3 regions of the Lysinibacillus sp. JK80 genome follow, and region 3 is predicted to be linked to each of the others. Evidence: a T-box and tRNA genes for the amino acid it is inferred to sense, from the RefSeq annotation. Region 3 holds a T-box; the other regions hold tRNA genes.
What was found. A T-box is a leader RNA that pairs with one kind of tRNA and senses whether it is charged. The one in region 3 lies ahead of tyrS (tyrosine--tRNA ligase), so its partner is inferred to be a tRNA-Tyr.

Region 1: it has a tRNA-Tyr gene. The T-box ahead of tyrS (tyrosine--tRNA ligase) is inferred to sense a tRNA for this amino acid. The anticodon was not compared.
Region 2: it has a tRNA-Tyr gene. The T-box ahead of tyrS (tyrosine--tRNA ligase) is inferred to sense a tRNA for this amino acid. The anticodon was not compared.

The regions. Positions count from the first base shown of each region.
Region 1 is NZ_CP058997.1:3,889,231-3,899,916, reverse strand. Features, by position in the region: rRNA gene HXV90_RS19615 (16S ribosomal RNA) at 151-1,702, shown strand; rRNA gene HXV90_RS19610 (23S ribosomal RNA) at 1,884-4,811, shown strand; rRNA gene rrf (5S ribosomal RNA) at 4,924-5,039, shown strand; tRNA gene HXV90_RS19600 (tRNA-Asn) at 5,056-5,132, shown strand; tRNA gene HXV90_RS19595 (tRNA-Ser) at 5,138-5,229, shown strand; tRNA gene HXV90_RS19590 (tRNA-Glu) at 5,254-5,328, shown strand; tRNA gene HXV90_RS19585 (tRNA-Val) at 5,344-5,419, shown strand; tRNA gene HXV90_RS19580 (tRNA-Met) at 5,446-5,520, shown strand; tRNA gene HXV90_RS19575 (tRNA-Asp) at 5,524-5,599, shown strand; tRNA gene HXV90_RS19570 (tRNA-Phe) at 5,615-5,687, shown strand; tRNA gene HXV90_RS19565 (tRNA-Thr) at 5,700-5,775, shown strand; tRNA gene HXV90_RS19560 (tRNA-Tyr) at 5,785-5,868, shown strand; tRNA gene HXV90_RS19555 (tRNA-Trp) at 5,882-5,955, shown strand; tRNA gene HXV90_RS19550 (tRNA-His) at 5,968-6,043, shown strand; tRNA gene HXV90_RS19545 (tRNA-His) at 6,079-6,154, shown strand; tRNA gene HXV90_RS19540 (tRNA-Gln) at 6,159-6,233, shown strand; tRNA gene HXV90_RS19535 (tRNA-Gly) at 6,239-6,313, shown strand; tRNA gene HXV90_RS19530 (tRNA-Cys) at 6,322-6,395, shown strand; tRNA gene HXV90_RS19525 (tRNA-Leu) at 6,443-6,523, shown strand; gene HXV90_RS19520 (S-layer homology domain-containing protein) at 7,163-10,686, shown strand, end outside.
Region 2 is NZ_CP058997.1:2,825,986-2,836,671, forward strand. Features, by position in the region: gene HXV90_RS14180 (CynX/NimT family MFS transporter) at 1-1,125, shown strand, start outside; gene HXV90_RS14185 (hypothetical protein) at 1,189-1,722, opposite strand; gene HXV90_RS14190 (nitric oxide synthase oxygenase) at 1,774-2,820, opposite strand; tRNA gene HXV90_RS14195 (tRNA-Glu) at 3,390-3,461, opposite strand; tRNA gene HXV90_RS14200 (tRNA-Asn) at 3,463-3,539, opposite strand; tRNA gene HXV90_RS14205 (tRNA-Ile) at 3,546-3,619, opposite strand; tRNA gene HXV90_RS14210 (tRNA-Gly) at 3,624-3,697, opposite strand; tRNA gene HXV90_RS14215 (tRNA-Phe) at 3,703-3,778, opposite strand; tRNA gene HXV90_RS14220 (tRNA-Ser) at 3,785-3,877, opposite strand; tRNA gene HXV90_RS14225 (tRNA-Ala) at 3,891-3,966, opposite strand; tRNA gene HXV90_RS14230 (tRNA-Pro) at 3,982-4,058, opposite strand; tRNA gene HXV90_RS14235 (tRNA-Arg) at 4,074-4,150, opposite strand; tRNA gene HXV90_RS14240 (tRNA-Lys) at 4,169-4,241, opposite strand; tRNA gene HXV90_RS14245 (tRNA-Gln) at 4,255-4,329, opposite strand; tRNA gene HXV90_RS14250 (tRNA-His) at 4,339-4,414, opposite strand; tRNA gene HXV90_RS14255 (tRNA-Trp) at 4,463-4,536, opposite strand; tRNA gene HXV90_RS14260 (tRNA-Tyr) at 4,541-4,624, opposite strand; tRNA gene HXV90_RS14265 (tRNA-Thr) at 4,632-4,707, opposite strand; tRNA gene HXV90_RS14270 (tRNA-Asp) at 4,716-4,791, opposite strand; tRNA gene HXV90_RS14275 (tRNA-Val) at 4,796-4,871, opposite strand; rRNA gene rrf (5S ribosomal RNA) at 4,883-4,998, opposite strand; rRNA gene HXV90_RS14285 (23S ribosomal RNA) at 5,066-7,993, opposite strand; rRNA gene HXV90_RS14290 (16S ribosomal RNA) at 8,176-9,727, opposite strand; gene HXV90_RS14295 (SLC13 family permease) at 10,116-10,686, opposite strand, start outside.
Region 3 is NZ_CP058997.1:124,311-134,996, reverse strand. Features, by position in the region: gene comGA (competence type IV pilus ATPase ComGA) at 1-87, opposite strand, end outside; gene HXV90_RS00690 (helix-turn-helix transcriptional regulator) at 415-1,125, shown strand; gene HXV90_RS00685 (DUF2626 family protein) at 1,243-1,485, shown strand; gene HXV90_RS00680 (MBL fold metallo-hydrolase) at 1,561-2,205, opposite strand; gene HXV90_RS00675 (DUF2759 domain-containing protein) at 2,375-2,554, shown strand; gene tyrS (tyrosine--tRNA ligase) at 2,610-3,824, opposite strand; T-box leader at 3,966-4,207, opposite strand; gene HXV90_RS00665 (LTA synthase family protein) at 4,462-6,357, opposite strand; gene HXV90_RS00660 (YqgQ family protein) at 6,638-6,847, opposite strand; gene HXV90_RS00655 (5-formyltetrahydrofolate cyclo-ligase) at 6,840-7,433, opposite strand; gene rpmG (50S ribosomal protein L33) at 7,546-7,695, opposite strand; gene HXV90_RS00645 (hypothetical protein) at 7,846-8,298, shown strand; gene HXV90_RS00640 (hypothetical protein) at 8,302-8,784, shown strand; partial or broken gene HXV90_RS00635 (anthranilate synthase component II) at 8,831-9,402, opposite strand; gene trpE (anthranilate synthase component I) at 9,399-10,686, opposite strand, start outside.

The DNA.
Region 1 (10,686 bases), 900 kb from region 3:
GAAAAACGACTTAAATAATGAACCTTGAAAACTGAACAAGCAAAACGTAATCAATAAAGTTTTAAGTAGCTAGTTTTGCTAGTGAACAAAACGAAAATTTTGGACATCAAACATGATGCCAGCAAAACAATTTGAGCTAATCAAATTTCTTTTATGGAGAGTTTGATCCTGGCTCAGGACGAACGCTGGCGGCGTGCCTAATACATGCAAGTCGAGCGAACAGAAAAGGAGCTTGCTCCTTTGACGTTAGCGGCGGACGGGTGAGTAACACGTGGGCAACCTACCCTATAGTTTGGGATAACTCCGGGAAACCGGGGCTAATACCGAATAATCTCTTTTGCTTCATGGCAAAAGACTGAAAGACGGTTTCGGCTGTCGCTATAGGATGGGCCCGCGGCGCATTAGCTAGTTGGTGAGGTAACGGCTCACCAAGGCGACGATGCGTAGCCGACCTGAGAGGGTGATCGGCCACACTGGGACTGAGACACGGCCCAGACTCCTACGGGAGGCAGCAGTAGGGAATCTTCCACAATGGGCGAAAGCCTGATGGAGCAACGCCGCGTGAGTGAAGAAGGTTTTCGGATCGTAAAACTCTGTTGTAAGGGAAGAACAAGTACAGTAGTAACTGGCTGTACCTTGACGGTACCTTATTAGAAAGCCACGGCTAACTACGTGCCAGCAGCCGCGGTAATACGTAGGTGGCAAGCGTTGTCCGGAATTATTGGGCGTAAAGCGCGCGCAGGCGGTCCTTTAAGTCTGATGTGAAAGCCCACGGCTCAACCGTGGAGGGTCATTGGAAACTGGGGGACTTGAGTGCAGAAGAGGAAAGTGGAATTCCAAGTGTAGCGGTGAAATGCGTAGAGATTTGGAGGAACACCAGTGGCGAAGGCGACTTTCTGGTCTGTAACTGACGCTGAGGCGCGAAAGCGTGGGGAGCAAACAGGATTAGATACCCTGGTAGTCCACGCCGTAAACGATGAGTGCTAAGTGTTAGGGGGTTTCCGCCCCTTAGTGCTGCAGCTAACGCATTAAGCACTCCGCCTGGGGAGTACGGTCGCAAGACTGAAACTCAAAGGAATTGACGGGGGCCCGCACAAGCGGTGGAGCATGTGGTTTAATTCGAAGCAACGCGAAGAACCTTACCAGGTCTTGACATCCCGTTGACCACTGTAGAGATATAGTTTCCCCTTCGGGGGCAACGGTGACAGGTGGTGCATGGTTGTCGTCAGCTCGTGTCGTGAGATGTTGGGTTAAGTCCCGCAACGAGCGCAACCCTTGATCTTAGTTGCCATCATTTAGTTGGGCACTCTAAGGTGACTGCCGGTGACAAACCGGAGGAAGGTGGGGATGACGTCAAATCATCATGCCCCTTATGACCTGGGCTACACACGTGCTACAATGGACGATACAAACGGTTGCCAACTCGCGAGAGGGAGCTAATCCGATAAAGTCGTTCTCAGTTCGGATTGTAGGCTGCAACTCGCCTACATGAAGCCGGAATCGCTAGTAATCGCGGATCAGCATGCCGCGGTGAATACGTTCCCGGGCCTTGTACACACCGCCCGTCACACCACGAGAGTTTGTAACACCCGAAGTCGGTGAGGTAACCTTTTGGAGCCAGCCGCCGAAGGTGGGATAGATGATTGGGGTGAAGTCGTAACAAGGTAGCCGTATCGGAAGGTGCGGCTGGATCACCTCCTTTCTAAGGATTATTTCGGAATACAAACCTTGGGTTTGTAAGATTACGTTTTGCGTTCAGTTTTGAAGGTTCATTCTATCTGAATGAAACACTTCAAAACTTGTTCTTTGAAAACTGGATAAAACGACATTGAAATTGTAACAAACACATTTATTTTTTAAGTTTTTTATAGGCTTAATAACTTGGTTAAGTTATTAAGGGCGCACGGCGAATGCCTTGGCACTAGGAGCCGAAGAAGGACGGCACTAACACCGATATGCTTCGGGGAGCTGTAAGTGAGCTTTGATCCGGAGATTTCCGAATGGGGGAACCCACTACGTTTAATCGCGTAGTATCTTGACGTGAATACATAGCGTCTTGAAGGCAGACCCAGGGAACTGAAACATCTAAGTACCTGGAGGAAGAGAAAGAAAAATCGATTCCCTGAGTAGCGGCGAGCGAAACGGGAAGAGCCCAAACCAAGAGGCTTGCCTCTTGGGGTTGTAGGACACTCTATACGGAGTTACAAAAGAGCGAGTTAGATGAAGCGACTTGGAAAGGTCCGCCAGAGCAGGTAAAAGCCCTGTAGTCGAAAGTTCGTTCTCTCCTGAGTGGATCCTGAGTACGGCGGAACACGTGAAATTCCGTCGGAATCCGGGAGGACCATCTCCCAAGGCTAAATACTACCTAGTGACCGATAGTGAACCAGTACCGTGAGGGAAAGGTGAAAAGCACCCCGGAAGGGGAGTGAAAGAGATCCTGAAACCGTGTGCCTACAAGTAGTTAGAGCCCGTTAATGGGTGATAGCGTGCCTTTTGTAGAATGAACCGGCGAGTTACGATTACGTGCGAGGTTAAGCTTTAGAAGGCGGAGCCGCAGCGAAAGCGAGTCTGAATAGGGCGAAATAGTACGTGGTCGTAGACCCGAAACCAGGTGATCTACCCATGTCCAGGGTGAAGGTGAGGTAACACTTACTGGAGGCCCGAACCCACGCACGTTGAAAAGTGCGGGGATGAGGTGTGGGTAGCGGAGAAATTCCAATCGAACTTGGAGATAGCTGGTTCTCTCCGAAATAGCTTTAGGGCTAGCCTCGTGATGAGAATACTGGAGGTAGAGCACTGTTTGGACTAGGGGGCCATCCCGGTTTACCGAATTCAGACAAACTCCGAATGCCAGATATTTATACACGGGAGTCAGACTGCGAGTGATAAGATCCGCAGTCAAAAGGGAAACAGCCCAGACCACCAGCTAAGGTCCCAAAGTAATCGTTAAGTGGAAAAGGATGTGGCGTTGCACAGACAACCAGGATGTTGGCTTAGAAGCAGCCATCATTTAAAGAGTGCGTAATAGCTCACTGGTCGAGTGACGCTGCGCCGAAAATGTATCGGGGCTAAACGATTCACCGAAGCTGTGGATTGACATCTACGATGTCAGTGGTAGGAGAGCGTTCTAAGTGCGTTGAAGTCAGATCGGAAGGACTGGTGGAGCGCTTAGAAGTGAGAATGCCGGTATGAGTAGCGAAAGACGGGTGAGAATCCCGTCCACCGTATGACTAAGGTTTCCTGAGGAAGGCTCGTCCGCTCAGGGTTAGTCGGGACCTAAGCCGAGGCCGATAGGCGTAGGCGATGGACAACAGGTTGATATTCCTGTACCACCTCCTCACCGTTTGAGAAATGGGGGGACGCAGTAGGATAGGGTAAGCGCGCCGTTGGTTGTGCGCGTCCAAGCAGTAAGGCGTGTGTGTAGGCAAATCCGCACACTATAACGTTGAGCTGTGATGGCGAGTCCGTATGGACGAAGTTCCTGATTTCACACTGCCAAGAAAAGCCTCTATCGAGGTGAGAGGTGCCCGTACCGCAAACCGACACAGGTAGTCGAGGAGAGAATCCTAAGGTGTGCGAGAGAACTCTCGTTAAGGAACTCGGCAAAATGACCCCGTAACTTCGGGAGAAGGGGTGCTCTTGAGCGTGCAAGCGCATGAGAGCCGCAGTGAATAGGCCCAGGCGACTGTTTAGCAAAAACACAGGTCTCTGCAAAACCGTAAGGTGACGTATAGGGGCTGACGCCTGCCCGGTGCTGGAAGGTTAAGAGGAGTGGTTAGCGCAAGCGAAGCTGCGAATTGAAGCCCCAGTAAACGGCGGCCGTAACTATAACGGTCCTAAGGTAGCGAAATTCCTTGTCGGGTAAGTTCCGACCCGCACGAAAGGCGTAACGATCTGGGCACTGTCTCAACGAGAGACTCGGTGAAATTATAGTACCTGTGAAGATGCAGGTTACCCGCGACAGGACGGAAAGACCCCGTGGAGCTTTACTGTAGCCTGATATTGAATTTTGGTACAACTTGTACAGGATAGGTAGGAGCCAGAGATCTCGGAGCGCCAGCTTCGAAGGAGGCGTCGGTGGGATACTACCCTGGTTGTATTGAAATTCTAACCCATGCCCCTTAGCGGGGCAGGAGACAGTGTCAGGCGGACAGTTTGACTGGGGCGGTCGCCTCCTAAAAGGTAACGGAGGCGCCCAAAGGTTCCCTCAGAATGGTTGGAAATCATTCGTAGAGTGTAAAGGCACAAGGGAGCTTGACTGCGAGACCTACAAGTCGAGCAGGGTCGAAAGACGGGCTTAGTGATCCGGTGGTTCCGCATGGAAGGGCCATCGCTCAACGGATAAAAGCTACCCCGGGGATAACAGGCTTATCTCCCCCAAGAGTCCACATCGACGGGGAGGTTTGGCACCTCGATGTCGGCTCATCGCATCCTGGGGCTGTAGTCGGTCCCAAGGGTTGGGCTGTTCGCCCATTAAAGCGGTACGCGAGCTGGGTTCAGAACGTCGTGAGACAGTTCGGTCCCTATCCGTCGTGGGCGTAGGAAATTTGAGAGGAGCTGTCCTTAGTACGAGAGGACCGGGATGGACACACCGCTGGTGTACCAGTTGTCTTGCCAAAGGCATCGCTGGGTAGCTATGTGTGGACGGGATAAGTGCTGAAAGCATCTAAGCATGAAGCCCCCCTCAAGATGAGATTTCCCATTACGCAAGTAAGTAAGATCCCTCAAAGACGATGAGGTAGATAGGTTCGAGGTGGAAGTGTGGTGACACATGGAGCTGACGAATACTAATCGATCGAGGACTTAACCAAAAAAGTTTGAAACATTCAATGCACCGTTTATCCAGTTTTGAAAGAATAAAATATTAGAATATACTTGTAATTTTTATAAGATATGTTATAATAAGTATTGTCTTTCAAATAGTCTAGTGATGATGGCAAAGAGGTCACACCCGTTCCCATACCGAACACGGAAGTTAAGCTCTTTAGCGCCGATGGTAGTTGGGGGCTTCCCCCTGTGAGAGTAGGACGTCGCTAGGCTATATACTAAAATTATTCCGAAGTAGCTCAGTTGGTAGTAGCACCTGACTGTTAATCAGGTTGTCGCAGGTTCGAGTCCTGCCTTCGGAGCCATTCTTGGAGAGTTGTCCGAGTGGCCGAAGGAGCACGATTGGAAATCGTGTAGGCGGTTAACACTGTCTCAAGGGTTCAAATCCCTTACTCTCCGCCAGCACTTTGATGTGTTCCAAACGATGGCCCCTTGGTCAAGTGGTTAAGACACCGCCCTTTCACGGCGGTAACACGGGTTCGAATCCCGTAGGGGTCACCAATTCAATACCCAGATGGAGGATTAGCTCAGCTGGGAGAGCATCTGCCTTACAAGCAGAGGGTCGGCGGTTCGAGCCCGTCATCCTCCACCATTATTTTTACAACATTATAGTATTATCGCGGGGTGGAGCAGTGGTAGCTCGTCGGGCTCATAACCCGAAGGTCGTTGGTTCAAATCCAGCCCCCGCAACCAAATGGTCCCGTGGTGTAGCGGTTAACATGCCTGCCTGTCACGCAGGAGATCGCCGGTTCGATCCCGGTCGGGACCGCCATTTACTTTAAAATATGGGTCAGTAGCTCAGTTGGTAGAGCATTAGATTGAAGCTCTAAGTGTCGGCGGTTCGATTCCGTCCTGACCCATCTTGTTTTTTTGCCGGTTTAGCTCAGCAGGTAGAGCAACTGACTTGTAATCAGTAGGTCGTGGGTTCGATTCCTATAGCCGGCACCAGATTTTCCCGGAGGGGTAGCGAAGTGGCTAAACGCGGCGGACTGTAAATCCGCTCCTTAGGGTTCGGCGGTTCGAATCCGTCCCCCTCCACCAGTTTTATTATTTTAGGGGCATAGTTCAACGGTAGAATAGAGGTCTCCAAAACCTTTGGTGTGGGTTCGATTCCTACTGCCCCTGCCAATTAATTTTATGGCGATTGTGGCGAAGTGGTTAACGCACCGGATTGTGGTTCCGGCATTCGTGGGTTCGATTCCCATCAGTCGCCCCATCACATATAAAATTAATAAACATCATAATACAATGGCGATTGTGGCGAAGTGGTTAACGCACCGGATTGTGGTTCCGGCATTCGTGGGTTCGATTCCCATCAGTCGCCCCATTGTTGGGGTATAGCCAAGCGGTAAGGCAACGGATTTTGATTCCGTCATGCCTAGGTTCGAATCCTAGTACCCCAGCCATTTTTGCGGAAGTAGTTCAGTGGTAGAACACCACCTTGCCAAGGTGGGGGTCGCGAGTTCGAACCTCGTCTTCCGCTCCATGTATGACGGCGGCATAGCCAAGTGGTAAGGCACGGGTCTGCAACACCCTTATCACCGGTTCAAATCCGGTTGCCGCCTCCATATTTTAACTGTTAATCGGTTTATCCGATTTTTTTTATCTCCATTATGCCGGTGTGGCGGAATTGGCAGACGCGCACGACTCAAAATCGTGTTCCTTTGGAGTGTCGGTTCGACCCCGACCACCGGTATCAATTACAACGAAGAATCCTTGATATATCAGGGGTTCTTTTTTTGTTGTAAAAAATTATAGAAAGTATATAAACATAGATAAAGGAGCGGAGGACTGAATGGGTCATATTTTGCCTTTACAGCAGCTATATTTTGCGCTGTATTAGCAAACTTAAGTTATTTAATATAATCTAGGTTCATTATGGTAACGTTAACTGATAAATTAATGTGTACTTCCCTCTTAAAAGCAAAAAATGACAAGACAGAGTTTAGTTTCTTCCTTCACTTAGAAACAAGTGGCATTAAGAAATGTTTTGTATCAATGAAACATGAAAACATCAATCACAACGTATGGGTCATGCATGAAGTTGAACTAAAATTTTTGTTCTATTAATTGAAAATTTATATATATTAATTTTACTATTTATTATAAAATATTTTTACCACATTTGTATGATAGGTAGACTAATTTCTCTAAAATGGAAAGTAAAAAAGGATATATCTAAAATATTTGGTAATAACTACCCAAAAACCATTGTGGAATTATAATAAGAAAGGGAGATATTCCAATTTAAAAAAACATACAAAAAGATATATCGCAAATTACTATTTATTAGTAAATAAGTCACCATCAATAATGAGGGAAAGAATGTGAGATTATGAAAAAAAAGAATAAAAATTTTAACAAGATAATAGCATCTACAGTTACAGCATCTGTTGTGGTAGGTAGTTTAGTGACAGTGATACCAAATGCTAACGCAGCTGCAACTAAATTCAAAGATGTACAGTCAAATGCATACTTTTATGAAGCAGTAAATAGTTTACATGCACGTAATATTATAAGTGGCTATGAAGATGGTACTTTCCGTCCAAACGAACCTTTAACTCGCGCCCATGCTGCAAAAATCATCGCACTTGCATTAGATTTAGATACAACTAATATTAAGAACCCAGGATTTAAAGATGTCTCTGAAAAGCATAGTTTCTATAAATATATTGCTGCATTAGCCGATAAAGGAATTATTGTGGGATCTGAAGGTGAATACAGACCGAATGATCCTGTGAATCGAGCACAGATGGCAAAAATCATCTCATTAGCCTATGATTTAAAATCAGAAAATTCTCAACAAAAAATAAACTTTACAGATGTGAGTCAAGATGATTGGTTTAATAATTATGTTGGGGTATTGATTGAAAATGAAGTCACATCCGGAACAACCCCAACAACATTTTCGCCTAATAAAAGTGTGACTCGTGGACAACTAGCAGCGTTCATTTACCGTAGTGAAAACAAAATAACACCTGTTCCTGTTCATTTGAATGAGACGATCTCCAATATTACAGATGAGACACTGGTGACTTCTGAAGGTACATACACACTTTCAGATGATCAAAAGAAATGGATTAATCCGAGTAATCTAGCGACATTAAAAGGTGCCAACTTAAAACTAACTATAAAAGAGAATAAAATTGAACAAATACAATCTATTGAATTAACTGCAAAAGGTACACCAAGTACTGATACTAATAACCCCTATGTAAATCATGCTGTCTTTGATGGAAAAGGTGCAACTATCGATTCTACTGTCATTGTAAATAGCGATTACATCACAATGAAGAATATCACCATTAAAGGCGATTTACATGTTGGTAAAGGCGTTGAGAATTCTTTCTACTCTGAATTCTTGAAAGTGGAAGGTAAAACGACGATTGATGATACTTTGCAACTAGCAAATCAAACTAATGCATATAAATCTTTTGGAGCAAAGGTTGCATCTATGAATAACTTACCTATAGCTGCGAATGAAACTAAAGTAAGAGGAAGAGTAGTTTTCAGTGAATTTCAATTGGGTGATGTGGGTGTGGATAAAAATGCTGATGTTATTTTCCTATCGAAAACATCTGGAGCATCTACAGTAGGAGAGATTGTTGTTAATAGCAATGCAATATTAACTGCTGGAAGTTCAGTGGTGCTTCCTAAAGTATTGATTGTCCAGGGAGCTACTGACGTTGTCATTAACTCAAATGTAACTTCTTTACAAGTAACAACTACAGGTGAGGTTAAATTATCTGGTAAAAGTGACATTGTTAATCTATCTCTTATGACAAGTGCAAATGTAAATCTGCAAACAATCGGTCGAGTAAGTAATCTTGAAACACTTAATAGAGAAACAAAAGTTACAATAGGAACAGAAACCAAAATTGGCAACCTTGTTATTCCAACAGGTTCAAAACCTGCTGATATAATTCAAAATTATAATTCTGTAAAAGGCAATGTCGAACGAATTGCTGGAACAAAAAACCCAGATTTATCCGATACGTCATCTGATAACTCAGGTAGCGGGTCTATTGATACAACAGTTCCCGTAGCACCATCAGCACCAAAGGGTTTACAAGGGGTGTCTCCAACTTTAGTAGGAAATGATGGTAAGATTACAGGTTTAAATGCAAGTAAGAAATATCAATATAAACTAGTTACAGACACAAGTTGGACGAATGTACCTTTATTAGCAACAGAAATTATTGGCTTAGGTGCAGGAAACTATGAAGTACGGTATGCAGCAAGTGGGAACATACCAGCAAGTTTTTCAACGACGGTATATGTTCAAAGTTCAAATCAATCACAAGCTCCTTCACACATACAATTGGTTAATTACGCGACAGCAGGCAAGGATATGATTGCTTTACCTTCATTACCAGTAGGCTCATTAATTAAAGTGTATGATGCAAGTACAAATGGAAATATCCTTGGAAGCTTTTCAGTAACAACGTCAACTGCACTTAGTATAGTAGAGATTCTAGGAGGATTTCCTCTAGGACTTGATAAAGTCTATGTAACAGTTACAGAAAACGGAAAAACTGAAAGCACAAGAGTCGAAAAAGGAGTACCAACGACTTTCCCGAATGCACCAGCAGTTAGTGATATTACTGTTACTGACAATGCTACTGGGGCAGACAAAGTGACAGTTAAACTACCTTCCCCAATAGGTGATTATATGATTTCTGTATACGATGTTTCAGGCAATCAATTAGAATGGGGTATACTTCCTGACGGAAATGGTGAAAAATCAATTGCGATTTCCTCTGGTTTTGCTAATGGGATGTCTGAAATTGATGTAGCGATTATAAAAGTAACAGACAATGGTACTCAATATGCAGAGAGTTTAAGAACACGAGTTAGCATCGGATCTTTAAGCCCATTAGCTGTTACGGCAGTGGATGATCCATTCAGTAACGATAAAATAAATATTACAGTTGGTGAACCTGTAGATTTAGGTAATGAGTTTGCTTTTAAAGTTTTTGATGATGCGAATGCAGCAGACGCTGGAAAGCCATCATTAAATGCTGATGTATCTTCTTGGGAAACACTTCCGCCTGATGGTAAAATTTCATCAGCTGCTGGTAAGGTAGTTGTTGTAGTAGAAAGAACGTCAGCAGGTAAACTCGCTAAAAAGATTGGACAAGTAGTTGCTAATACAATAGTAAATAACCCATTGCTAGAAACGGTTACGATAGATGGTAAAGATGGGGTCAGCTCACAAGATGGAAAAATGGAAACCATTCGCCTAAAATTTTCAGCAAATATTGATCCAACGACAGTAACTAAGGATTCATTTACAGTCCCTGGCTTTACTGTAGAATCTATAAAAGTAACAGACAAAAATGGAAGAACGCCACTGCTTAGCAATGGTAATCCTAATCCATTATATACACAAGGTGAAAACAAATATATTACAATTAGAGTGGAACCAATGGTTGGTACTCACTTCACACCAGAGGTTATTCAAAATCCAAATGAATCTATCATAGATATCAATGGAGTGAATATAGCTGGGATTCATGTGACAGCAGTTGATCAGGCTGCACCAGTTATTATTAGTTCAGGCTTCATAGATAAGGGTTCTAACGGTGTAGATGTAGGGGATCAGTTAACGATTATCTTCTCAGAGGATGTAAATCTTGGTTTGGCTAATCTAATTGATTTAGCGAATGATTTTACTTTAAGTAATCAAACAAATTCTACGTTTGCTTTTGCTAATGATGATACCTTTGAACTTTTAGGAAATACCGTAACTGTCACGTTAGGTGCAACAACCGTATCAAAAATTGAACAAAATACAACCATCACGATGAGTGCAAATGGTAACGATATTTCTTTAAAAGACGCTGCTTTGAATAAAGC
Region 2 (10,686 bases), 2.0 Mb from region 3:
ATCTTTATAGCCTCTACATTACGAATGCCACTAACTGTTGTTGGCCCAATTATATCCTTTATCCGTGAAGATCTTGGAATATCTAATGTTTTGGCAGGCTTTCTAACAACGATACCATTGCTGGCTTTTGCTGTTATATCTCCATTTGCACCAGTTGTAGCACGCAAACTAGGGCTTGAGCTAACATTATTTTTATCCACTTTTCTCTTGGCTTTAGGAATTGTCCTACGTTCACTTGGTACTACAGAATTACTTCTATTGGGTACTGTGCTAATTGGCGTAGCCATTTCTTTTGGAAATGTACTAATTCCAGGATTATTGAAGTTGAAATTTCCCTATCATGTGGGTTTATTAATGGCCTTTTTCACCATGTCCATGAATTTTACTGCTGGCCTTGGTGCTGGTATTAGCTATCCGATAGCTAATTCATCGTTAGGCTGGCAAGGTGCACTTTCCATTGCACTCATACTCGTTCTAATTACAATCTTAATTTGGATACCTCAACTAAAATCAAATAAACCAGAACCAGTTACTACATCTAAGAAGACCAGTACACCTTTATGGAAATCACCTGTTACTTGGGCTGTCACAGGGGCAATGGGTTTACAGTCTTTATTATTCTACACAACAGCAGCTTGGATACCTGAGATCTATATTGCTCAAGGTTTAGCACCTGATAAAGCTGGCTGGATGTTTTCAATCATGCAATTCTCACAAGTACCAATGGCCTTAGCAGTGCCTATTATTGCTGGTAAAATGACTTCTCAACGCCCACTTGTATTGATGTTTACATCCTTCTATTTAGTAGGCTTTGTTGGGGTTGTCATGGAATGGACAAGTCTTGGGGTACTGTGGATGGTTCTTCTAGGGTTAGCAGGTGGTTCTTCATTCGCCCTAGCAATGATGTTCTTCACTCTCCGTACTCGTACTGCATTTGAAGCAGCAGATTTATCAGGCTTTGCGCAATCTTTGGGTTATTTATTTGCCGCAATTGGTCCTATTCTTTTTGGCTACTTGCATGATTTATTTGGCGGCTGGAATATTGCGGGATGGCTCTTTGTCGTTGTAGCAATGTTACTCTTCTTTTGCTCAATGAGAGCCTCTAAGGATGAATATGTGCATTAAAATTAAATAAAGCAGGTGGATTAGATTCCTCCATCTGCTCTATTTCTATATAGTGTTTACACATTACTTAATTGTCGGATTGCGGAGTAATGTTAGCAATTCAGCAAGGCATTCTGATGCTTCATTATTATGAGCTGTTATAGTAGAAAAAATAGGAACAGCCTCTTGTAAAAGCATATAACTATAATAGTAATAGCCTACAAAAGCTTGCTCCTCATAGCCCTTTGGCGTTTCTTTCTCCCACTCCTGCTCATCATTATCCTCATTTTCTATCCACAAATAGTTGACGTCTAATAGCTCCTGCATATTTTTAACAGTATTGACTGGGTCGAGATAATCCTTGGTAATAGCATGTGCCACAGCTAAATATAACTGTACCTCTTGTAAGGAGACAGCCTCTAATTTTTTACGAGTAAGCTTTTTTAGCAGGACAAGCAAAACCCATGGTGTCACCTGCCACAGTGTACCTTGATGTTCAATTAATTCAGCTAGTTGTGTGTATTGCTCCTGTTCTATCAGCTTAGGAATGGCTGTACCTCTACCATAAGGTGTCGTCAATTGTCTCCATGGGATATTGGGAATTTGCTGATTTAACATAGTAAGCGCCCTCTCTCATCAAAAGTATTGAAAGTAAACAATTCCTTTACACTAATAGCATGGTTTTTTGTAAAAATAATTTGGTGTATGATAAATATTTACATAGGGTTTATGGAATATATGAGTTGTGGCAGGGGAAAGTGGTGGGATTAACCATGTCCAGTTGCCTGTAACTTCTCTTCCTGTTGATTTTTCTGCCTCCTCAAACAATTTAAACTGCTGAGCTGCTGTATGATGATCAACAATGCTCACACCATCTTCTTTAAATGAGTGAAGAACAGCAATATTAAGTTCTACTAAAGCACGATCACGCCAAAGAGACGCATGTTTGGTTGTATCAAGATTAAAAATCTCTGCAATTGCAGGTAACATATTATAACGATCATGATCTGCTAAATTTCGTGCACCAATCTCTGTTCCCATATACCAGCCGTTAAATGGAGCTGCTTGAAAATCAATTCCAGCCATTTGAAAACGCATACTCGAAATAATAGGTACGGCATACCACTTCATTCCTAATTTCTCCACATCGATTGACTCTGGATGACGGATTGAGACCTCTACTATATTTTCTTCAGGAATTACAAACATTTGAGGAGCACGATTATCCACCTGTATAACGAGTGGTAGTACATCAAAATCAGTTCCTTTACCCCTCCATCCTAACGACTCACACACTTTTGTAAATTTAATGGACTGTGAATCTCCAATAATGCCTGCATCTGTTTCATAGCCTGCATAACGAATTAGTTGATGATTCCAAATCCGTACTCTATCTGAAGCAAACACTGTTATAGTTGGACGAATTTTCCCATGATTTGTCGCATAATCAATATGTTCTAGTAATTTTTGAAAAATAGCCTTTTCATCTAAAACATCACGTGCATCCACCACATGCAGTGACTGCCAAAACAGACGTCCAATACACTTATTGCTATTTCGCCATGCCACCCGTGCGCCAAAAACTAGCTCCTCTGTTGTTGGGTGATATTCACCTGCATCCTTAACTGCCTGTAATCTATTCTTTAACCAAAGTTCTGATTCATTTTGTTCTGTCTGATATAGACTTAAAAATTGCTGTATCTCCTGTATATTCATATCGATTCCTCCACTTATCCTCATATTAGAGGAACAAAACAACAAGCACCATGAAAATAGTAATTGAAAAAACATACATATTTTATATATGAAATAGTTTGTTCATATTTACTCTATAGACTCTCTTTGTAAGAGAATGTAAGGGAGAAAGATTTTAATTAATATAAAAAGGCTACAGTAGTCATGTAGCCTTTTTCAGGGGGTTGTAGAACAAAGAAATCAATAGAATTTTTGTAAATGGTGAAAAAGCTATACGTTCTGGGCTACTTACTTGCTGCTGTTGCTTCGCTTTCGCATAGAGCAGAACCAGTTTCACAAATTCTCTGGCCAGGATTTCGCCTGTATCGCTATACTAGAGAAGTCAAGCAGCCTTCACAAAAGTATTGACCATGGAAGTGTACGTGGTAAGTGAAACGGCTTATAGGAGCCCATAGTAAGATGCTAAGGGAATTAAATTCAGTCCCTCACCTTGCAAATAGGTCTTTTTCTGCTATTGCATTATCTTTTATCGTTTAAAGAACAGGAGAATAGAAAAAAGCATGTAACACACATCTGTGCTACATGCTTGATGACCCGTACGGGATTCGAACCCGTGTTACCGCCGTGAAAGGGCGGTGTCTTAACCACTTGACCAACGGGCCGTGGCTCCGAAGGCAGGACTCGAACCTGCGACAACCTGATTAACAGTCAGGTGCTACTACCAACTGAGCTACTTCGGAATAATATGGGCCTAAATGGACTCGAACCATCGACCTCACGCTTATCAGGCGTGCGCTCTAACCAGCTGAGCTATAGGCCCATTTTGGAGCGGGTGATGAGAATCGAACTCACGACATCAGCTTGGAAGGCTGAGGTTTTACCATTAAACTACACCCGCAATAATGGTGGGTCAGGACGGAATCGAACCGCCGACACTTAGAGCTTCAATCTAATGCTCTACCAACTGAGCTACTGACCCGAAAAATGGAGGAGGTAGAGGGATTCGAACCCCCGCGCGGTGTTACCCGCCTGTCGGTTTTCAAGACCGATCCCTTCAGCCAGACTTGGGTATACCTCCAAAAATATTACAATGGTGGAGCCTAGCGGGATCGAACCGCTGACCTCCTGCGTGCAAGGCAGGCGCTCTCCCAGCTGAGCTAAGGCCCCATTTATCATGAAAGATGGTCGGAATGACAGGATTCGAACCTACGACCCCTTGGTCCCAAACCAAGTGCTCTACCAAGCTGAGCTACATTCCGTAAACATGATTTTATTGGCGCGCCCGACAGGAGTCGAACCCATAACCTTCTGATCCGTAGTCAGACGCTCTATCCAATTGAGCTACGGGCGCATGTTAATTAAAAAATGATGAGCCATGAAGGACTCGAACCTTCGACCCTCTGATTAAAAGTCAGATGCTCTACCAACTGAGCTAATGGCTCGTGAAATTAAAAATGGCTGGGGTACTAGGATTCGAACCTAGGCATGACGGAATCAAAATCCGTTGCCTTACCGCTTGGCTATACCCCAATTTTAAAATGGGGCGACTGATGGGAATCGAACCCACGAATGTCGGAACCACAATCCGATGCGTTAACCACTTCGCCACAATCGCCACTATATAGATTATATTAGCTGTATTATGAACGAGTACCTCAATACCTGGCAGGGGCAGTAGGAATCGAACCCACACCAAAGGTTTTGGAGACCTCTATTCTACCGTTGAACTATGCCCCTAAAATGGTGGAGGGGGACGGATTCGAACCGCCGAACCCTAAGGAGCGGATTTACAGTCCGCCGCGTTTAGCCACTTCGCTACCCCTCCAAGGGAATGGTGCCGGCGATAGGAGTCGAACCCACGACCTACTGATTACAAGTCAGTTGCTCTACCAACTGAGCTACACCGGCAATAATAATGGCGGTCCCGACCGGGATCGAACCGGCGATCTCCTGCGTGACAGGCAGGCATGTTAACCGCTACACCACGGGACCAAAATGGTGGAGGATGACGGGCTCGAACCGCCGACCCCCTGCTTGTAAGGCAGGTGCTCTCCCAGCTGAGCTAATCCTCCACAAAAAATAAGCGAAGCGACGTCCTACTCTCACAGGGGGAAGCCCCCAACTACCATCGGCGCTAAAGAGCTTAACTTCCGTGTTCGGTATGGGAACGGGTGTGACCTCTTTGCCATCATCACTTCACTTATTCAGCTGAAAGACTTATTCTTTCAAAACTAGATAAACGATACATTGAAAGTTTCAAACTTTTTTGGTTAAGTCCTCGATCGATTAGTATTCGTCAGCTCCATGTGTCACCACACTTCCACCTCGAACCTATCTACCTCATCGTCTTTGAGGGATCTTACTTACTTGCGTAATGGGAAATCTCATCTTGAGGGGGGCTTCATGCTTAGATGCTTTCAGCACTTATCCCGTCCACACATAGCTACCCAGCGATGCCTTTGGCAAGACAACTGGTACACCAGCGGTGTGTCCATCCCGGTCCTCTCGTACTAAGGACAGCTCCTCTCAAATTTCCTACGCCCACGACGGATAGGGACCGAACTGTCTCACGACGTTCTGAACCCAGCTCGCGTACCGCTTTAATGGGCGAACAGCCCAACCCTTGGGACCGACTACAGCCCCAGGATGCGATGAGCCGACATCGAGGTGCCAAACCTCCCCGTCGATGTGGACTCTTGGGGGAGATAAGCCTGTTATCCCCGGGGTAGCTTTTATCCGTTGAGCGATGGCCCTTCCATGCGGAACCACCGGATCACTAAGCCCGTCTTTCGACCCTGCTCGACTTGTAGGTCTCGCAGTCAAGCTCCCTTGTGCCTTTACACTCTACGAATGATTTCCAACCATTCTGAGGGAACCTTTGGGCGCCTCCGTTACCTTTTAGGAGGCGACCGCCCCAGTCAAACTGTCCGCCTGACACTGTCTCCTGCCCCGCTAAGGGGCATGGGTTAGAATTTCAATACAACCAGGGTAGTATCCCACCGACGCCTCCTTCGAAGCTGGCGCTCCGAGATCTCTGGCTCCTACCTATCCTGTACAAGTTGTACCAAAATTCAATATCAGGCTACAGTAAAGCTCCACGGGGTCTTTCCGTCCTGTCGCGGGTAACCTGCATCTTCACAGGTACTATAATTTCACCGAGTCTCTCGTTGAGACAGTGCCCAGATCGTTACGCCTTTCGTGCGGGTCGGAACTTACCCGACAAGGAATTTCGCTACCTTAGGACCGTTATAGTTACGGCCGCCGTTTACTGGGGCTTCAATTCGCAGCTTCGCTTGCGCTAACCACTCCTCTTAACCTTCCAGCACCGGGCAGGCGTCAGCCCCTATACGTCACCTTACGGTTTTGCAGAGACCTGTGTTTTTGCTAAACAGTCGCCTGGGCCTATTCACTGCGGCTCTCATGCGCTTGCACGCTCAAGAGCACCCCTTCTCCCGAAGTTACGGGGTCATTTTGCCGAGTTCCTTAACGAGAGTTCTCTCGCACACCTTAGGATTCTCTCCTCGACTACCTGTGTCGGTTTGCGGTACGGGCACCTCTCACCTCGATAGAGGCTTTTCTTGGCAGTGTGAAATCAGGAACTTCGTCCATACGGACTCGCCATCACAGCTCAACGTTACAGTGTGCGGATTTGCCTACACACACGCCTTACTGCTTGGACGCGCACAACCAACGGCGCGCTTACCCTATCCTACTGCGTCCCCCCATTTCTCAAACGGTGAGGAGGTGGTACAGGAATATCAACCTGTTGTCCATCGCCTACGCCTATCGGCCTCGGCTTAGGTCCCGACTAACCCTGAGCGGACGAGCCTTCCTCAGGAAACCTTAGTCATACGGTGGACGGGATTCTCACCCGTCTTTCGCTACTCATACCGGCATTCTCACTTCTAAGCGCTCCACCAGTCCTTCCGATCTGACTTCAACGCACTTAGAACGCTCTCCTACCACTGACATCGTAGATGTCAATCCACAGCTTCGGTGAATCGTTTAGCCCCGATACATTTTCGGCGCAGCGTCACTCGACCAGTGAGCTATTACGCACTCTTTAAATGATGGCTGCTTCTAAGCCAACATCCTGGTTGTCTGTGCAACGCCACATCCTTTTCCACTTAACGATTACTTTGGGACCTTAGCTGGTGGTCTGGGCTGTTTCCCTTTTGACTACGGATCTTATCACTCGCAGTCTGACTCCCGTGTATAAATATCTGGCATTCGGAGTTTGTCTGAATTCGGTAAACCGGGATGGCCCCCTAGTCCAAACAGTGCTCTACCTCCAGTATTCTCATCACGAGGCTAGCCCTAAAGCTATTTCGGAGAGAACCAGCTATCTCCAAGTTCGATTGGAATTTCTCCGCTACCCACACCTCATCCCCGCACTTTTCAACGTGCGTGGGTTCGGGCCTCCAGTAAGTGTTACCTCACCTTCACCCTGGACATGGGTAGATCACCTGGTTTCGGGTCTACGACCACGTACTACTTCGCCCTATTCAGACTCGCTTTCGCTGCGGCTCCGCCTTCTAAAGCTTAACCTTGCACGTAATCGTAACTCGCCGGTTCATTCTACAAAAGGCACGCTATCACCCATTAACGGGCTCTAACTACTTGTAGGCACACGGTTTCAGGATCTCTTTCACTCCCCTTCCGGGGTGCTTTTCACCTTTCCCTCACGGTACTGGTTCACTATCGGTCACTAGGTAGTATTTAGCCTTGGGAGATGGTCCTCCCGGATTCCGACGGAATTTCACGTGTTCCGCCGTACTCAGGATCCACTCAGGAGAGAACGAACTTTCGACTACAGGGCTTTTACCTGCTCTGGCGGACCTTTCCAAGTCGCTTCATCTAACTCGCTCTTTTGTAACTCCGTATAGAGTGTCCTACAACCCCAAGAGGCAAGCCTCTTGGTTTGGGCTCTTCCCGTTTCGCTCGCCGCTACTCAGGGAATCGATTTTTCTTTCTCTTCCTCCAGGTACTTAGATGTTTCAGTTCCCTGGGTCTGCCTTCAAGACGCTATGTATTCACGTCAAGATACTACGCGATTAAACGTAGTGGGTTCCCCCATTCGGAAATCTCCGGATCAAAGCTCACTTACAGCTCCCCGAAGCATATCGGTGTTAGTGCCGTCCTTCTTCGGCTCCTAGTGCCAAGGCATTCGCCGTGCGCCCTTAATAACTTAACCAAGTTATTAAGCCTATAAAAAACTTAAAAAAATAAATGTGTTTGTTACAATTTCAATGTCGTTTTATCCAGTTTTCAAAGAACAAGTTTTGAAGTGTTTCATTCAGATAGAATGAACCTTCAAAACTGAACGCAAAACGTAATCTTACAAACCCAAGGTTTGTATTCCGAAATAATCCTTAGAAAGGAGGTGATCCAGCCGCACCTTCCGATACGGCTACCTTGTTACGACTTCACCCCAATCATCTATCCCACCTTCGGCGGCTGGCTCCAAAAGGTTACCTCACCGACTTCGGGTGTTACAAACTCTCGTGGTGTGACGGGCGGTGTGTACAAGGCCCGGGAACGTATTCACCGCGGCATGCTGATCCGCGATTACTAGCGATTCCGGCTTCATGTAGGCGAGTTGCAGCCTACAATCCGAACTGAGAACGACTTTATCGGATTAGCTCCCTCTCGCGAGTTGGCAACCGTTTGTATCGTCCATTGTAGCACGTGTGTAGCCCAGGTCATAAGGGGCATGATGATTTGACGTCATCCCCACCTTCCTCCGGTTTGTCACCGGCAGTCACCTTAGAGTGCCCAACTAAATGATGGCAACTAAGATCAAGGGTTGCGCTCGTTGCGGGACTTAACCCAACATCTCACGACACGAGCTGACGACAACCATGCACCACCTGTCACCGTTGCCCCCGAAGGGGAAACTATATCTCTACAGTGGTCAACGGGATGTCAAGACCTGGTAAGGTTCTTCGCGTTGCTTCGAATTAAACCACATGCTCCACCGCTTGTGCGGGCCCCCGTCAATTCCTTTGAGTTTCAGTCTTGCGACCGTACTCCCCAGGCGGAGTGCTTAATGCGTTAGCTGCAGCACTAAGGGGCGGAAACCCCCTAACACTTAGCACTCATCGTTTACGGCGTGGACTACCAGGGTATCTAATCCTGTTTGCTCCCCACGCTTTCGCGCCTCAGCGTCAGTTACAGACCAGAAAGTCGCCTTCGCCACTGGTGTTCCTCCAAATCTCTACGCATTTCACCGCTACACTTGGAATTCCACTTTCCTCTTCTGCACTCAAGTCCCCCAGTTTCCAATGACCCTCCACGGTTGAGCCGTGGGCTTTCACATCAGACTTAAAGGACCGCCTGCGCGCGCTTTACGCCCAATAATTCCGGACAACGCTTGCCACCTACGTATTACCGCGGCTGCTGGCACGTAGTTAGCCGTGGCTTTCTAATAAGGTACCGTCAAGGTACAGCCAGTTACTACTGTACTTGTTCTTCCCTTACAACAGAGTTTTACGATCCGAAAACCTTCTTCACTCACGCGGCGTTGCTCCATCAGGCTTTCGCCCATTGTGGAAGATTCCCTACTGCTGCCTCCCGTAGGAGTCTGGGCCGTGTCTCAGTCCCAGTGTGGCCGATCACCCTCTCAGGTCGGCTACGCATCGTCGCCTTGGTGAGCCGTTACCTCACCAACTAGCTAATGCGCCGCGGGCCCATCCTATAGCGACAGCCGAAACCGTCTTTCAGTCTTTCACCATGAAGCAAAAGAGATTATTCGGTATTAGCCCCGGTTTCCCGGAGTTATCCCAAACTATAGGGTAGGTTGCCCACGTGTTACTCACCCGTCCGCCGCTAACGTCAAAGGAGCAAGCTCCTTTTCTGTTCGCTCGACTTGCATGTATTAGGCACGCCGCCAGCGTTCGTCCTGAGCCAGGATCAAACTCTCCATAAAAGAAATTTGATTAGCTCAAATTTTGCTGGCATCATGTTTGATGTCCAAAATTTTTGTTTTGTTCACTAGCAAAACTAGCTACTTAAAACTTTATTGATTACGTTTTGCTTGTTCAGTTTTCAAGGTTCATGTTTTGCTTTATTTTAGCGTGTCACCCTGGCGACTTGTATAATACTACACCCTTATTTTTAAAAGGTCAACACTTTTTAATAAAAAACTTTATTATTTTTATTACCAAAGTAAAACTTCCTATATTAGTAACTATAAAATCTATTCACAAGCTAGTTCAATATTAGACCATGAACTAGAAAATAATTTTATCATAATTTCCTACAAAAAAATAATAGATCTTTAAAAAAACAAAAAACTCGGTAAAGAAACCGAGTTTTTAAAATGGGAAAAAGAACGGGATGGCTATCATCATCACAATAAACATAACAAGCTGTAACGGAACCCCTATTCTTACGAAATCCATAAATTTATAGCCCCCCGCCGTCATTACCAGTGCATTCGTAGGGGAAGCAATTGGCGTAGCAAATGCCATACTTGCTGCAACTGCGACTGCAATCATAAATGTTGCGGGACTAACCTCCATTGCAATGGCTGCACTCATGGCAATGGGTGCAAACAATACAGCAGTTGCCGTATTACTAATAAATTGACCGAAAATAGCTGTCAAAATATAAACTCCTATGAGTACACCGTATGGTCCGAAACCACCTAAAGCATTAATAATACCATCAGATAAAATGGTCATGCCCCCTGTTTTTTCTAACGCTGTCGCCATTGGTAACATGGCAGCCACTAACACAATACTTTCAAAATTCATATTGCTATAGGCATCTTCCATGTTTCTCAAGCAGCCTGTTAAAATCATAAGTACAGCACCAATCATCACAGAAATGACAGCAGGGAAAACTTCAAATGCCATCAAAATAATCATGAATAACATAATAATC
Region 3 (10,686 bases):
TAGCAATAAATCGGATGCTCCAAAATGATAGGCCTTTAGTAAAAGTTGCTCACATTTTTGTTCAACAACTGTTTCAAAATTCTGCATATATGCACCTCTCTTTTAGTTCATTCGAATATGACCGCTCTATTCGTTATTTCCTAGTATAAGGAGGAACTCGCCACGAGAAAAGCCCTTTTCAGAAAATAAAAATTTATAAGTTAATTTTCTGCCAATAATGTTTTTTGCTATAAAAATGTGGATAAAGTGCAATTTTCCACTAAAAAAGAATATAAATACATGAAAAAATTAATATTTATGCCGAAATGAACTGTATCTTTTTCAATAATACAATATAATAGTATCAACATGATTATTTTCCTAACACTTGGTAGACGAACATAATTTTTATAATTAATTAAAGAGGTGAAGCTCATGATCCATCCATTAAAAATTACTAGTACACTAGCGGATGAAACAAGATACTCTATTTATGAGTACATATTGCAAGAGAAAAAAACAGTTACTGTACAACATATTGCTGATAAATTCGGTATCCATCCAAACGTTGCTCGACTTCATTTAACGAAGCTTTCAGAAATAAATATTATTACAGCTGACTATGTAAAAACAGGTAAAGGTGGCAGACCTGGACGTGTTTATAAAGCTTCAGAAAAAGGCGTATCTCTTACTTTTCCAAGACGTGATGAAGATCGTTTATTAAAATGGACGATACAATTAATTGAAGACTTTGGTCCATCTGCATTAACAAAGTGCCAGGAAATTAGCTACCAAGACGGCTACCAGCAAATGAAAAATTATATGAGTGCTGAATTGACATTAAGTAATTCTCTTTCCTTCGATGAAAAACTTCAGCTATTAACGGACAATGCCGCTTTAATTGGCTATATTCCACAGATTCAACAAACTGAGCAAGGAAAAAAAGTTATCTTCTCCATCTTCAATTGTCCATTCCAGGAGCAACTGACAGCCTATTCTGAAATTGTTTGTTCATTACATGAATCCTATTTAAAAGGGCAATTAGATGCATTGTTTACGAACAATGAATTTGTGCAAATGGAAAGTATGATACATAATTGCGATTTATGTAAATATGAAATAAACGTGACAGAAATCGATAGCTAGATTAAAAATCCATTTGTTTGTCACAAACATGGAGAAGTTCCAGTTTACAGACACCTTTCATATCATTTATAATGAGTAAGAGATTATTGTGTCGTGGGCAAAAGGAGGGGAAATTTCATGGATAATATGTATAAAGTTATGGCATTCTGGACAGGTATTTTTGCCGTTATGTTCTACCTTGGAGGTATGAACGAGGTATCGCTATTATTCTTAGGTAATACAGGTTTATTCTTATTATTAGGCTTCTTAAACCTTTCAGAACGTATGTACATGTACATTTTCGGAGCATATTTAACTGTATTCTTCGCTGGCTTCACGTACTATACAACATTCATTCACGTACCTGGTGGCGGTCATTAATACAAACAAAATCGCGTATCTCACTTTCGGTGAGATACGCTTTTTTATGTGCTAAAACAGTTTATTATCCATGTTTTAAAATCCATTTAAAAAAGGATTTGTCTCCATTTCTGCGCCTACCGTTGTATAATTACCGTGTCCAGGATAGATAATAGTATCCTCAGGTAATGTCAACAGTTTATTATGGATAGATTCCAATAAAATTTTGGTTGATCCCCCTAATAGATCTGTACGTCCTACACCTTGTTCAAATAACGTATCTCCCACGATGGCAAAACCGTCGTTTTCAAAGATATAAGAAATACTCCCCGGTGAATGCCCAGGTGTAAAAACAGCTTGAAACACAAAATTACTTATTTCAATTTGCTGTTCTTTTTTGATAATTGTATCTTGCGCTGGTGCAGCTACCCTATAATCTGGTAATGCAGGATATTTACTAGAGCCATTCTTCGTTGGATCTGCTAGCCAACTAACTTCCTTTTCATGAATCCATACAGGAACGTCAAATACCTCACGCACTGCATCTACTGCCCCTATATGATCAAAATGGGCATGTGTTAAAAAGATAGCAAGAGGTTTTAAGCCGTTGCTACGGATTGTTTTAATTAGACGCTCCGCCTCTTCACCTGGATCAAATACGATACATTCTTTTTCTTTATTCGATACGATATAGCAATTCGTTTGGACGGGACCAAGAGAATAACTTCGTACGTTCATCATAGTTATCACCTCAACTTCCTATTATACAGGCTTTGCCACAATTTGACGATAAATGTTCATAGTTTACAGTATTTTAGTCCTCGACAAAAACAAGTAGAACGTTTACAATTAAGGAGGAATATTGTTTGCGACATTCATTTTCTGATGTCGAAAGGAGTGTCTATTTTTAATGAACTTATTAATGGTTATTTTTGGTCTAGTAGCGATTTTAGCTGTATTTGGTACATTCCAAGCAATTAAAGAAAAGAACCTATTAAGCGTTGTTTTCAACTTATTAAGTGCTGCTGTATTCGGATGGTTCGTCATCATGACGATTGTTCACAGCGGTTACCCACCAAAATTACACTAAAATTCAGACAGAAAAAGAGCAGTCTCTTCGGAGATTGCTCTTTTTTTGTCTATTATTACTTATTGAATTGAAGAAACCGCTTCTTGCCGATTTGTAGTACATCATTATTCATTAATACTTGTGATATGTCATCCATCGCCATTTTTTCTCCATTCAAGGATACTCCTTTTTGCTTGATTAACCTCAAAAACTCACTCTTACTTTGAATAAAACCCATTGTCACTAGTTGTGGAATGATATCCACGATTCTTTCCTTATCAATTTCTAAGAGCAGTATAGGAATGTTTTTTGGTATTTCCTTTTTTTGAAATGCTGCTTCAAAATAAGCTCTTGCTTCCTCCACTGCTGTAGATCCATGGTATAAAGCCGTTATAATTTCTGCTAATAGGAATTTCAAATCGCGGGGATTCTCTCCCTTTTGTAGTCTATCTTGAATAGCCTGCACTTGTAGTGGATGCTCATCTGTTGCTAATTCGAAATATTTGATAATTAAAGTATCTGGTACTTCCATCACCTTTTTAAACATAATCTCAGGTGCTTCATTGATGCCAATATAATTACCTAAACTCTTACTCATTTTTTCAATACCATCTAACCCCTCTAGTAAGGGCATAAAAATAGCAATTTGTTTTTCTAATCCTCCATGCTTTTGTAAGGTGCGTCCCATTAAAATATTGAACGTCTGATCCGTTCCACCTAACTCTATATCTGCCTCAAGTTCTACTGAATCATATGCTTGCATAAGTGGGTAGAAAAACTCATGTATACCAATTGGGATGTGCTGTTGGTAACGTTTCTGAAAATCTTCGCGCTCTAGAAGTCGAGCAACAGATGTTGTGGCTGCTAGCTTGATGACTTCTTCAAAGGACAGCTTCGCTAACCATTCACTATTAAAACGAACCGTTGTCTTGTTCGGATCTAGTACTTTAAAAATTTGCTCACAATAAGTTTGGGCGTTTTTCTTCACTATATCGTCATTTAAGGCTATTCGCCCCTTAGCTTTACCTGTAGGATCGCCAATTCGTCCTGTAAAATCACCGATAACAATAACTGCATGATGGCCTAAATCTTGCATTTGCTTGATTTTCCGTAGAACAACCGCATGACCTAAATGAATATCTGGTGCGGACGGATCGAGCCCTAGCTTAATCGTTAAAGGTCGCTGTTCTTTATACGATCGCTCTAATTTTTCAAATAAATCCTGTTCATCAACGATCTTGTTAGCACCCTTCTTGATAATCGCTATTTGCTCCTTTGGTGTTAAAAACATACGAAACATCTCCTTGTAATATTAAATATTAATATTGCAAGTTCTATAAGAGTAAATGGGGTACCGATTTTGTTTACAAGGCTTTAATAGCTTTACACGTTTTGGCTTAGAAGGCATAAAAAAAACGCCTTTAGGAAATTCCTAAAGGACGTAGATAAACGTGTTACCACCTTTTTTCGAGAGCTATTCACATAGCTCTCCTCAACAAGTACAGCCATAGCGATACTTTTGCAATGATTACGGATGCAACCCCGTCGTAGCCTACTATAGTTTCGGTACGCAGCTCCAAGATGTATTCACTTTAATATCCCCTTGCGCCTCTCAACAACCGGCTACTCTCTGTCAGTTCCATTAAAGTTACTCGTTCTTTTCGATGCCTTTCACTCTTATACTCCGAAATGCGAAAAACAAATCTTCGTTATGCAGATATTTACACTTATTATAATCATATCTTGCTATTTGTCAATAAAAAGAAATGTTCAATAAAGTGTATTGACGTTGCATAGTGTTGTAAAACATTGCGAAAAGTGTTTTCTTTAGCATAGGATTCACAAAAAAATTTTATGAATAGTGCTTGAGACTAATTCTTTTTTATCAGCAATAAAAAGAGAGATCCCTATACGAGATCTCTCTTTGATTATTTAACTGAATCCTGCTTTAAATTACCTGTTTTTTCGTCATAGAAGCGAAGTAAGTCTCCATTAATGATGGCATCAGAATTTTCTAGCTCCATTGTAGCACGATCAGCATAAGACTGACATGGCTCACCATCTATTTCTTCGCCAGTTGCTTTGTCATAGCAAGCTTCACCAGCATAGACGTATTTATCTGTAATAAAACGTCCATCACGGAAGACTACAAAGTCCTCATGCTCTGGAGAAAATAAATCTGCCCCCATTTGCATATCTTTTGACGTTTCAACGCCAAGAAGGTGTAAGATCGTTGGACGTAAATCCATTTGTCCTGAAATCTCAGTCATTTCTTTTCCATCGCCAGCTCCTGGGATGTGGATGAATAAAGGTACTTCTTGAAGCATTGCATTATCCATTGGTGTAATTTGATCTTTTCCTAAATATTGTGCCATTGCTTTATTATGGTTCTCAGAAATACCATAGTGATCCCCATACATCACAATAATAGAATTATCATAGACACCTTGATCTTTTAACTGTTGGAAGAAGTCTTTTAAAGCCTCATCCATATAACGTACTGTTTGGAAGTAACGATTTAATGTACCTGAATTTGAATCATATTCAGGAATCATAATATCTTCTGGATCCAATGTAAATGGATAATGGTTCGTTAAAGTAATAAGTCTAGAGTAGAATGGCTGAGGCATATCCTTCATTAAAGCAGCTGATTGCTCTAAGAATGGAACATCTTTCATTCCCCAGTTTACAGCTTGCCCCTCTTCCACAGTATATGAATCTATATCGTAGAATTTATTAATTTTTAACGATTGATACATCATGTCACGATTCCAGAATGATTTATTATTAGGGTGCATGACATTTGTAAAGTATCCATTTTCTCCAAGGCGTTCAGCCATTGAATTATACGTATTTCCACCATGCGTGAAGAATACAGCACCTCGACCTAAACCAAACAGTGAGTTTTCAACAATAAACTCCGAGTCAGATGTTTTTCCTAACCCTGTTTGGTGATAGAAGTTACTGAAATAATACGTATCTTTATCTTTTGTTAAAGAGTTTAAGAATGGCGTAATTTCATGACCATTCATGTCATTATTAATGACAAAGTTTTGTAATGACTCCATCGATACCACAATCAGGTTACGACCTTTATATTTCCCAAACATCTCTGGATTTACAGCAGCCTGATTAGAACGTATATAGTTGTTCACTTCTACTAGTTCACTACCATCGGCTAACGCACGTTGTGCAGATGATTTAGATTGAATATAAATGTCATACAAGTGGTAATTGTACGTACCAATGTTTTTTACTAATAATTCGCGGTCAAAACTACGTGTTAGTAATTGTGGACGCTCAGTTTCTGCTAAGCCTAAATTTAAGAATGTCATTGCTATTGCAAGCACAAAGAATGCACGACGGAATTCAATATTCACTTTAAATGCATCTTTCATTTTTGGTAAAAATTTATTCGCTAAGATTAAGATAACGACATCAACGAAATATAATACATCCCAAGGCTCAACAATGGCTGCTACTGATGTTCCTAAGTCACTAAAGTTACTTGTTTGGAATAATACTGGTAGCGTAATAAAATCATTGTAGAATCGATAGAACGCTACATTTCCGTATAAAACAATGGACAAAATAACGCTGACCGTAATCAAATAACGATTTCTAGCTTTTGCTGATTTAAAGAATAGTGATAAACCATACGTAAATAGCAAGAAGCTTAATGGATTAATAAATAAAATAAACTGTTGCATTGCATTTTCAATTTTCATTTCAAAGCTTGTGTGGTAAACAATGACCGTTTTGATCCAAGTTGCTATAATTGCTAGTATCATAAATGAATGTTTAGGCCACTTTATTGATTTCATTCCTAACATCCTCCCTACTTCCTTACAAAAAAATAATAATTATTTACATTTTGTTACGGAAACAAAATATATCTTAATCCTTTTTTAACAGATAATCAACACATATCTTAGGGAAAATTTTTTCTCCCTGCTCTTTCTATGCACCAGATATCTATATATACGTTTTGCATTGTAAAAAGTTTCGTAAAAACATAAAAACAGCGGAAACCCACTGTTTTTAAGAATATTACATACATGTTACATTAATTTTACAATACCCAATTACATTATATTTCAAACATTACTTTTTATGCTCTTCCATACGAAGTCTTGTTGTTTCTTGTCGAATAAGCAGTAGAGCCATTTGATAATCTTTTATATCTAGTACATTCGCTTTATAGAGCTCACGTATTTCATCCTCCATCAACATCAAATCGCCAATAGGATCACGTGTATAAATATAGGTACCATATGTTTTCAAGAGTTCATAAATATCTAGCATTTTATCCATTTTCATTCGCTCCTCGTTGTGCAACACAGTCAATACGTTTTGTGGGCGTCACAATGATATCTACTGGGCAATCATGTGCTTCAGTAGGAACACAATCAATGATTTGCTCATCAAAGAGCAGCGACATCAGCTTACCCTTATTATAGTTTAATACATAGCGGTCATAATAACCACCGCCATAGCCGATTCGATAACCGTATGGATCAAAAACAACGCCTGGTACAACAATGATATCCATCTCATTTGCGTCAACAAACTCACTTTTTGCTGGAATGGGCTCACGCAAATGCATATATACAGTTTCAAGCTGTGCAAATGATTCAATGGCATAAAATGACATTTCTCTTGTTTTTGGGTGACATTTAGGAACTGCGACCTTTTTACCTAGTTTCCATAATTCCTCAATTATAAGAATTGTGTCGACTTCTGGCTTATTTGAAATGGTCATGCCAATTGTATTTGCTTCTATTATATATGGTTCCTGTAGCACCTTGTTTAACACAGCTAATGATTGACGATGATAGTCTTCATCCGTCATAGTTGCAAGGGCTTGGCGTACCGTGTTTCGTAAAGTTGTTTTATCCATCTAGGCTACCTCCTATATCGTAAAACTTCATATCCTCCTGGAATTGTTACATTGAATGATGTGATAAAATGTAGAAAGCCAAAACCACTTGTGGTTTTGGCTTAATGAGCGATTACTTAGTTTCACGGTGAAGAGTGTATTTCTTCTCGCGAGAGCAATATTTTTTAAGTTCAAGACGCTCTGGATTGTTACGCTTGTTCTTTTTAGAAATGTAGTTACGTTCGCCGCAATCTGTGCAAGCTAAAGTAATATTTACGCGCATCATTAACCCTCCCACTCTATATCAAGAATTTAAATTTGAGCATGATTTATACGACTAACCTATTATAACATAAACTGAAAAAAAATCTACCTTCATTTCATATTAAGTTTGCATATGGTAAAATATCTTATAATTACATACTACATTGAGGTGAAACTATTGGATTTATCCATCGTATTAATGAGTATTGGCATTTTTCTGATCATCGTTTCGTTCTTTTTCAAAAATAGCTCGAAAAAAATCGAACAAGATGTCGAAGAATTATCTATCTCCATCTTCCAAGAAACGAATAATTTAAAACGTCGCCTTAAGATTGTGGAGGAAGAACTTTTACTAGAGCCAGAGTTCCAAGTGAAATCAAAATCAAGTATCCCTCCAAAAGGTCAAGATCCTAAAGTGCACCAAGTCATGCAGGCCGTTCAACAGGCTGCACAGAGTTCAAAAGTTGGACAAACAACAGCACCAGCAAAACCGATTCATCAAATTATTATTAGTCAGGTACTTGAATTAAATAAACAGGGTCTTTCTGTAGCAGATATTAGTATTCGCTCAAATTTAACAGAAGAGCAAGTTCGGCAAGTGATTGCAAACGGGGGGCGTTGATTGATGAATAAGTCTGCCATTCGTGCATTTGGTATAGCCATTTTTCTTGTTGGGGCATTGCTTGCACTAGCAAACCGCTTCGATGTAAATATTGGTCTTCCTACTAAGGAATTTTCCAATCAACAACAGGTAAAAGAACTACAAAACAAATTAAGTAAGGCCAATCAGGAAATTGCCTCGTTAAAGGATCAATTAAAGCAAGTACATACGACTGAAAAAACTTCTACAACAGATGCATCTGAACAAGCTGATGAAGAAGCAGATACAGATGTAACAACGATGTCTCTGCAAATCTATAGTGGTATCACACCCTATAGTGTGGCCCAAAAACTTGAAGACGGTGGCATTATTACCAATAGTGTTGAAATGGAGTTACTACTCGCTAACCCTAAATATGCTAGAAGCTTACAAATCGGCTCCTATGAAGTCAATTCTGCCATGACTTTAGAAGAAATAGCTAATTTAATTACAGGTAAGAAACAATAACATAAAAAGCTGTCGCCCATTCATATATGAGGCGACAGCTTTTTTATTACGCTATACTTTCTAGAAAGGCTTGCATCATCATACTACCTTCTTTTGTGCCGATTGATTCAGGATGAAACTGCAGCCCATAAAGTGGATATTCTTTATGTTGAATGGCCATGATTTCTCCGTCATCACCCGCTGTGGCGAGTATTTTAAAATCCTTGTGTAAAGTTTGTTCTTCAATAATAAGTGAATGATATCGCATAACCTCGATATCCCCATCTAATTGGGCAAATAAACCTGTTTGCTCGTATTGTAATGGGGACAGCTTTCCATGCATAATATTTTTGCCTGTACTATATTTGCGCCAAAAGCCTGACCTATCGATTGGTGCCCAAGACATATACCTAAAATAGGGAATTTTTGACAGAGTTCCTTGATGACCTCTATCGTTATCCCTGCTTCATTTGGCGTTCCTGGCCCTGGTGATAAAATGATGGCTTCTGGCGACAGTTTTTGAATTTCTTCTATAGTAATGGCATCATTCCGTACGACCTTGACGCTTTTTCCAAGCATACTGATTTGCTGAAATAAATTATAGGTAAAAGAATCGTAGTTATCTATGATTAAAATCATTTTTTTACCTCCAATAGGGCACGTGCCTTATTCAGTGTTTCTTCATATTCTGACAATGGAATCGAATCATAAACAATACCTGCTCCTGCCTGTACATGTGCCTTTTGATCCTTAATGAGCATCGTGCGAATCGCGAGGGCCAAGTCCATATCACCAGTTGTCGAAATATAGCCTACTGCTCCCGCATACACCCCACGCTTTACTGGTTCTAATTCATTAATCAATTGCATGGCCCGAATTTTTGGTGCCCCTGACACTGTACCAGCAGGTAAACAAGCACGAAGTACATCCAGTACATGGAGGTCATCTCGCAATTCGGCAATAACCTCAGATACCATATGCATCACATATTTATAGCGCTCAATTTTCATGTATTTGGTTAGCTTGACAGAACCCACTTTTGCAATACGTCCAAGATCATTGCGACCTAAATCCACTAACATACGGTGTTCAGCTATTTCCTTGCTATCCACTAATAGCGCATTTGCGATGGCTTCATCCTGTTCTATTGTCGTGCCACGCGGCTTTGTACCTGCTATTGGATTGGTTGTCACTTTTCGATTTTTTACTTTTACAAGACTTTCAGGAGATGTTCCTAAAATAATATAGTCACCATAATCCATATAAAACATATAGGGTGATGGGTTAGACGCGCGCAATTGACGATAGAGCGAGAACGGCGAACCTGTAAACGGCGCAGAAAAACGTTGCGATAACACAATTTGGAAAATATCACCTCTCAAAATATGCTGCTTAGCACGTTCCACCAAAGCAACAAATCGTTCCTTTGAAATCATAGGCTTAAACTGTAGCTCATCCACCTTTAATACCTCAAAGGTCGTACCTGCACAAAGCTGTTGCTCCATCCTTGTAATAGCAGCTTCCATCTCCTCTAATGAACGCCCATCCTGAAATAGATCAATCGAAGCTAGTGTAATTTCTTGTGTTAGATGATCAAAAACAATAAATGTATCATAGAAAAAAACATGAACATCAGGCATAGCTAAATCATCCTGTAAATAGTCACCTATTTTTTCTGTGTAAAATGCTGTTTCATAGCCAAAGAAACCTATAGCTCCTCCAAAGAAAGCAAAAGGATAGCTTTCTTTATGAAAGGGTATTAGTTCTTTTAATCGATCAAGCACATTGCCCCTAGCCTTGTCATTTTCTGCTCCTTTTGAAAACACGAATTCTTCATTGTTTCCTTTTAGTTCAGCCACTGGATTGATGGCGATAAAGGAATATCGCCCATTTTCCTCATGTTTCGCTGAGGATTCGAACAAC